Linked DNA regions of Bosea sp. 685. The protein of the gene in region 2 interacts with the protein of the main gene of each other region in a pairwise test. Links are inferred from orthologs where the notes say so. Each region holds a gene or a part of one and is shown on either strand. Other genes may lie near its edges.

Evidence for each region.
Region 1: the proteins of nth (region 2) and mdeB interact in binary tests that used the Escherichia coli proteins (3 or more experiments, as listed by UniProt). The link is inferred for Bosea sp. 685 from one-to-one orthologs.

The regions. Positions count from the first base shown.
Region 1 is NZ_CP134778.1:118,469-122,097, reverse strand. The notes cover bases 1-3,177. They hold mdeB (alpha-ketoglutarate dehydrogenase), read right to left. Parts: upstream 2,877-3,177; coding sequence 201-2,876; downstream 1-200. Other genes in these bases: RMR04_RS00605 (Lrp/AsnC family transcriptional regulator), read left to right, coding at 3,001-3,177; aceF (dihydrolipoyllysine-residue acetyltransferase), read right to left, coding at 1-164. Also shown: more of RMR04_RS00605, read left to right, coding at 3,178-3,489; RMR04_RS00600 (LysR substrate-binding domain-containing protein), read left to right, coding at 3,538-3,629. UniProt on the Escherichia coli protein: Component of the pyruvate dehydrogenase (PDH) complex, that catalyzes the overall conversion of pyruvate to acetyl-CoA and CO(2).
Region 2 is NZ_CP134779.1:5,389,313-5,393,066, forward strand. The notes cover bases 362-3,211. They hold nth (endonuclease III), read right to left. Parts: upstream 2,213-3,211; coding sequence 1,511-2,212; downstream 362-1,510. Other genes in these bases: RMR04_RS26410 (esterase-like activity of phytase family protein), read left to right, coding at 362-877; RMR04_RS26415 (SPW repeat protein), read left to right, coding at 1,070-1,444; RMR04_RS26425 (DUF2244 domain-containing protein), read left to right, coding at 2,233-2,772; RMR04_RS26430 (hypothetical protein), read left to right, coding at 2,836-3,211. In the rest of the region: more of RMR04_RS26410, read left to right, coding at 1-361; more of RMR04_RS26430, read left to right, coding at 3,212-3,372; RMR04_RS26435 (DUF2867 domain-containing protein), read right to left, coding at 3,427-3,754. UniProt on the Escherichia coli protein: DNA repair enzyme that has both DNA N-glycosylase activity and AP-lyase activity. The DNA N-glycosylase activity releases various damaged pyrimidines from DNA by cleaving the N-glycosidic bond, leaving an AP (apurinic/apyrimidinic) site.

The sequences.
Region 1 (3,629 bases), on a different replicon or contig from region 2:
CCGGCGAACGGGGCCGGGACCTCCAGCGTTGCCTTGTCGGATTCCAGCGTCATGATTGGCTGGTCGGCGCCGACGGCGTCGCCCAGGGAAACCAGAATCTCCACGACGGGAACGTCCTTGTAGTCGCCGATATCCGGCAACTCGATCGTCTTCCTTGCGCCCATGGCCGCGCTTTCCTTTATCGTTTCAGGGGCGCGAACTCAGCGCGACCAGGGCGGAGCCTCGATGGCATTCAGGCTGTACTTCGTGATGGCGGCCGCGACGGTCTCGGCATCGAGCTTGCCCTCTGCGGCGAGCGAGGACAGAGCCGCCACTGCGATGTGATGCCGATCCACTTCGAAGAAGTTGCGGAGAGCCTTTCGCGTGTCGCTGCGTCCGAAGCCGTCAGTGCCGAGGGCGATGAAGCGTGCTTCCACGTAGGACGCGATCAGCTGCGGATAGGCCCGCACGTAATCCGTGGCCGCGACGATGGGAGCGGCGCCGTCCAGCAGAGTTGCAACGTGGCTCTTCGGGGAGACTCCACCGCAGAATATCTGCTGCCGCTCGAGTTCGCGCGCCTCCCTGGCCAACTCGCTGAAGCTCGTGACGCTGAACGTGTCCGCGTCGATTTGCCAGTCGTTTTTCAAGAGCTCCGCGGCTGCCACCACTTCCGGAAGGATCGCGCCGGAGCCGAGAAGCCTCACCGCCGCGGCACCGCCGGACGGCCCGGACAGCTTGTACATCCCGCGGATGATGTCGCCTTCGATACCCGCCGGCATCGAGGGTTGCGCGTAGTTTTCGTTCATCGCTGTGACGTAGAAGAATTCGTCCGCACCCTCCTCCATCATCCGGCGGGCGCCGTGGTCGATGATGACGGCCATCTCATAGGCGTAGGCCGGATCGTAGGCGCGGCAGTTGGGCACCGTGGATGCGACCAGGTGACTGCTCCCGTCCTGATGCTGGAGGCCTTCGCCACCGAGTGTGGTGCGGCCCGCGGTGGCGCCGATCAGGAAGCCCCGCGCCCTCTGATCGGCTGCTGCCCAGATCAGATCGCCGATCCGCTGAAAGCCGAACATCGAGTAGTAGATATAGAACGGGAGCATTGGCTCGGCGTGAACGCTGTAGGACGTGGCAGCGGCGACCCAGGACGAGATCGCCCCGGCCTCGGTGATGCCCTCCTCAAGAAGCTGACCGTCCTTGGCCTCTTTGTAGTAGAGCATCGTTCCGGCATCTTCCGGCTCGTAAAGCTGACCCACGGGCGAGTAGATGCCGACCTGTCGGAAGAGGTTGTCCATGCCGAAGGTCCTGGCCTCGTCGGCGACGATCGGCACGATTCGGGGACCGAGCTCCTTGTTCTTCAGCAGGGTGCTGAACAGGCGAACGACCGCGACCGTCGTCGACATCTCCTTGCCGGCAGCACTCAACGCGAAATCGGCGTAGCTCTCGATGGCCGGGACGGCATACGTCCTAGCTGCGGACCGCCGAGTAGGCAGATAGCCGCCGAGCTGCTCGCGTCGGGATTTCAGGTAGGCGATCTCGGCGGAGTCGTCCGCCGGTTTCAGGAACTCTAGGTTCTCGACTTGCTCGTTTGAAAGCGGCAGCGAGAATTTGTCGCGGAAGGCGAGAAGGCCCTCGACGTCGAGCTTCTTTGCCTGATGCGAGGTCATCCTGGATTCGCCGGCCCGGCCCATGCCGTAGCCCTTCTTGGTCTTGGCCAGGATGACGGTGGGCCGCCCCTTGGTGTCTCTGGCCTTCTGAAAGGCGGCGAAGAGCTTCCGGAAATCGTGGCCGCCGCGCTTCAGTTGGTCCACGTCGTGGTCCGACATATGGGAAACGAGCTTCCGGACCTCCGGGTTTGCGTCGAAGAAATTTGCGACGTTGTATGCGCCGTCCTTGGCCCCGAGCGTTTGATACTGGCCGTCGACGGTTTCCGCGAAGCGCCGGAGCAGTTCGTGATTGGTGTCCCGAGCGAAGATCGCGTCCCATTCGGAGCCCCAGAGCACCTTGACGACGTTCCAGCCGGCACCCTTGAAGATGGACTCGAGCTCTTGGACGATCTGGCCATTGCCCCGGACGGGACCGTCGAGGCGCTGCAAGTTGCAGTTGATGATGAAGGTGAGGTTGTCGAGGTTCTCGCGCGCGGCAAGAGACAGCGCGGCGATGGACTCCGGCTCGTCCATCTCACCATCGCCGAACACGCCCCAGACGCGACGTCCATCGGTGTCGAGCAAGCCACGGTCCCGGAGATAGCGCATGAACCGGGCCTGATAGACCGAGCTGATGGGCCCGATCCCCATCGACCCCGTCGGGAACTGCCAGAAGTCGGGCATCAACCAAGGATGGGGATACGAGCACAGCCCCCCTCCCCCGATCTCCTGGCGGTAGCGAGCAAGATGATCGGCGGTCAGACGGCCTTCGAGGAAGGCCCGGGCGTAGACACCGGGTGCCGAGTGGGGCTGAAAGAACACGAGGTCGCCTTCGCCCTTCTCTCCGCCGCCGCGAAAGAAATGATTGAATCCGACCTCGAAGATCTCTGCGGCTGACGCATAGCTTGCGACGTGCCCCCCGAGCTCGCCATAGGCACGATTGGCACGCACGACCATCGCGAGCGCGTTCCATCGGATGATCGATGTGATCCGCTCCTCCATCGCGAGATCGCCAGGGAACGGAGGCTGTTTTTCCAGCGAGATCGTGTTGCGATAGGGCGAATAGGGCAGCGCATCGGATAGGACGCCCAACTCTCGGGCGCGACGCTCCAGCGCTGCGAGCACGAACCGAACGCGGTCGCTTCCTTCCTCGCGTGCCATGGCCTCGAGCGATCCCAGCCAATCCGAGGTCTCGCTCGGATCGACGTCGCCAGAGGTTGTGGAAAGTTCCCGACTGCTGCTCTCAGGCATTTTGATGGACTCCAATCACGCGCCGGAGACTACCGATTTCACGCCGGAATATCCTGCCGCATATACCGCCTTGAAACACCGTTGCGGCATGCTAGTCTGCGAAACTGCGATTATGGAGCACGATATGCTGAGATCAGCGCTAGATCGAGCCGACCGTCGTATTCTGGCTGAGCTTCAGAATTCCGGACGAATCTCGAACGTTGAGCTCGCGGGAAAAGTGGGACTCTCCCCGTCGCCCTGCCTCGCGAGGGTCAAGCAGCTCGAAGACAAGGGTGTCGTGAGCAGGTACGTGGCGTTGTTGGATCCTGAAAGGATCGGCAGCACGGTGAGCGTCTTCATCCAGATTTCGCTGACGAACCAGACGGAGAAAAATCTGGAGAGGTTCGAGAAGGTGGTCATCGAATTGCCGGAGGTCATGGAATGCTATCTGATGTCCGGCGACTCGGACTATCTTCTGCGCGTCGTCGTCACCGACACGGTGGCCCTGAGGGATTTCATCCTCGACAAACTCACTAAGATCGAGGCCGTCTCAAGCATTCGATCGAGTTTTTCGTTGAAACAGGTCAAGTACAAGACCGCTCTCCCCATCGAGCAGCTTTGGCCCGAACGCTGAAACGTCGCGTCTTGTTCGGCCCGTTCATCGATTTGCGGAGGCTTCGGCATGAGATACCCAGACCTTGAGATTGATCTGCTCAGGGCGTTCGTGGCCGTCGCCGATTCCGGAGGCTTCAGCGCAGCCGCGCCCCTGGTGGG
Region 2 (3,754 bases):
CACGGAGAAGCGCTATCTGACGGGCGCGGATTTCGATCCGGAATCGATCCAGCCGATCGGCGGCAAATTCTGGATCGGCGAGGAGTTCGGCCCCTATCTCATCCGCGTCGACGCTGACGGCAAGGTCGAGGCCGTGTTCGAGACGCTCGTCGACGGCAAGCCCGCCCGCTCGCCCGACCACTACGCCGTGACCACGCCCAACGCGCCCAACCTCCCGGTCGAGTTCAATGTCCGCCGCTCCAAGGGTTTCGAGGGCATGGCGCAGTCGCCCGATGGCCGCTTCCTCTATCCGCTGCTGGAAGGCCCGCTCTGGAACGCCGAGACCAAGGGCAATGAGGAGGTCGACGGCAAGGAGGTGCTGCGCATCCTCGAATTCGACGTGGCTGCCGAGAAATGGACCGGCCGCTCCTGGTTCTTCCCGCTGGAGCAGAAGGGCCTCGCCATCGGCGACTTCAACATGATCGACGGAACGACAGCTCTCATTATCGAAAGAGATAACGGCGAAGGCACCGCCGACAAAGCCTGCGCCGCTGGCCAGAAGGGCCCCGACTGCTTCCACGACGTCGCCAAGTTCAAGCGCATCGTGAAGATCGAAATGACCGACGCCAATGTCGGCAAGCCGGTGCGCAAGGTCGGCTTCATCGACCTCTTGAAGATCGCCGACCCGGACAAGAAGGCCCGCCAAGGCGCCATCGACGGCGTGCTGCCCTTCCCCTTCTTCACCATCGAGAACGTCGATGTGGTCGACCGCGCCAACGGCATCATCGTCGTCGGCAACGACAACAACCTGCCCTTCTCCTCCTCGCGCGATCCGAAGAAGGCCGACGACAACGAACTGGTGCTGCTCTCGGTGAAGGAACTGCTCGACGCGAAGTGAGCCGCGCGCACGCCCTCCAAGTCGCGGACAGGTCAATCCGCGACTTGGAGATCTCCGCTCAAGTCATGGCCGGCCTTTGGCCGGCCATGTGCGTTTGTGAAACCTGCCCTTGAATGGCTGTTTTCACAGGACTATATTAGCGGGCACCAAGCACTCCATGTGCGAGGGCAGTGGTTTGGATGATCGACACTCATGGAGGTGATCATGTTGACCGCGAATACGGACGGCAGACGGCCGCAGGACTTGTGCAACCTCATCCTGGCCGCGTGCCTGTTCATCTCTCCCTGGATTTTCGGCTTCGTGGGCGAGGCTATGCCCACCCGAAACGCCTGGATCGTCGCCGTGGCGCTCGCCCTGGTGGCCTTCGCGGCGCTTTCGGTCTTCGCCGAGTGGGAGGAATGGGTGAACCTGGCGCTCGGCGTCTGGCTGATGGCGGCCCCCTGGATGCTCGGCTTTACCGGCAACTTCAACGCGTTCTGGACCCATATGATCCTGGGCGCCTTGACGGCGGCGGTATCGGCCTGGGCGGTCTGGGATTATCGGCACGAGCCGCACGCCACGGCCTGACCGGGCCGTGACATGACACTATGGCCCGCCGCCGCGAGGCGACGGGCTTTTTCGTGCCCGCGACGATCAGGCCACGCGCTTATCCGCGGAATCGCAGAGATCGACGAGCAGGCAGCGGACGCATTCGGGCCTGAGCGCCTTGCAGGTGTAGCGGCCATGCAGGATCAGCCAGTGATGCGCATGCCTGCCGAACTCCCGCGGCACGGCCTTCTCCAACCCCAGCTCGACCTGCAGCACGTTCTTGCCCGGCGCGATGCGCAAGCGATTGGCGACGCGGAAGACATGGGTGTCGACTGCGTGGGTGATCTCGCCGAAGGCCATGTTGAGCACGACATTGGCCGTCTTGCGGCCGACGCCGGGCAGCGTCTCCAGCGCCTCGCGGTTGGCCGGCACCTCGCTGCCGAATTCGGCGATCAGCTTTTCGCAGAGCGCGATCACGTTCTTCGCCTTGGTGCGGAACAGGCCGATCGTCTTGACCAGCTCGCGCACTTGGCTTTCGCCGAGCGCCAGCATCTTTTCCGGGGTATCGGCGAGCTCGAAGAGCTTGCGCGTCGCCTTGTTGACGCCGGCGTCGGTCGCCTGCGCCGAGAGCACCACGGCGACCAGAAGAGTGAAGGCGTTGACGTGTTCGAGCTCACCTTTGGGCTCGGGCTCGGCGGCGCGGAAACGCTCGAAAATCTCGCGGATGCCCGCCGCGCTGCGGGCGCGCGGCTTCGTGATCCCGGGGGCGGCGGGCGCGCGGCGTTTGGACCTGTTCTCTTGCATCATCGCGGCGTTATAGTTGGGCCATGAAACCCGGCAAGTCCGATTCAGCCGCGACCGGCGACGCCTCGGCCATGGCGGCCGAGCGCCCCGTCTTCGACGCAACGATCACGCCGCATCGCTCGCTGGGGCAAAACGGCTTCCGCATCGTGATGACGCTGGTCTGCCTCTCCAGCGTCGTCTCCTCGATCCCCTTCGTCGTGCTCGGCGCCTGGCCGGTGGCGGGCTTCTTCGGCCTCGATGTCGCGGCCTTGTTCATCGCCTTCCACGTCAATTTCCGGCATGCGCGCGCCTTCGAGCGGGTCATCGTGACGCCGCTCGAAGTCTTGCTGCGCAAGGTCTCGCATCATGGCCGCGAGGCGGTCTGGCGCTTCAACCCGGCCTGGACCAAGCTCGAGCGAGAGAATGACGAGGATTATGGCTTGCTGCGGCTGAGCCTGGTCTCGCGCGGGCAGCGCGTCGCGGTGGCGGGAGCACTCTCGCCGCATGAGCGCGAGGGCTTTGCCGATGCGCTCGGCGCGGCGCTGGCCAGCGCAAGGCGCGGCCCGGATTTCGGAGCGGCCTGACAGGCCCGCGTCAGGCCTGTCAAATGTCAGCTTTTCGGGTGTGACGCTTTCGGGTTGTGAGCCTTGGCCGCCATCGTCATTCCGCTGATTTCGGCTGCGATCATCGTCGGATTGATCACGACTTTGCTCGCCAGGAAACCGGGAGCGCGGATGCCGAACGCCGACGAGGATGCGCCAGGGCAGAGCGGCGATGAGCGGGTGCGCGGTTACGGGCTCGTGCTGCGCGACCAGCTCGACCGGACACCGTTCGGGCCGGAACTGCCGCGCATAGTCTGGCGCAAGCTCATGACATGCCCAACCGGAGAAGGGCTGGTGCGCGAGTTCCACCGCGATTTCTGCGGGCAGGGCCTGATCCGCACTCAAGACGGCGTCAAGCTCTGCGATATCTTCGACGGCGGCCATAATACCGGCGATGCGATCACGTCCTGGCCAAGCGAGGAGGCGTTCGTTGGCTTCTTCGCCGCGCAGTCGGATTACAGTTGCAGCGGCTGGGACGGGGCCTCGGCCGTCTTCGCGACGCAGGACGAATGGTATCGCAACAACCAGCGCCTGACGCGGGAGGGGTTGCAGGTTTTCGTCGCCGAGCTAAAGCCGCGCTGAACGGCTCGCGCCAATTTTTCACGAAAGCAATGCTCTTGATTCCAGGAGCCTGGTCTAGCCCTCCATCGCCCTTGCCGCCTGTTCCACCCTTGCCGCCTGTTCCAAATTCGCCCGCGCGATCGCGCGGTGGAACGGCGCGATTACCGCCAGGTACGTCCGCCCCAGCAGGTTATGGCAATGCACCACCGTCACCACGACTAGCTCCCGGCCGCCCGCTGCGCCCGTGCGCAGCAGGATCGCGGCTCGGAAGTCGAGATGCCGATCGTCCTCGCCCACCACCAACTCCCCCGCGCTCTTCGACAGCAGCGGAAAGAAGCCGATCACCGGCCCCCGCGCCGCCGCGGCGGCACCGATCGCGCGAGACGATTTGACACCGACCGTC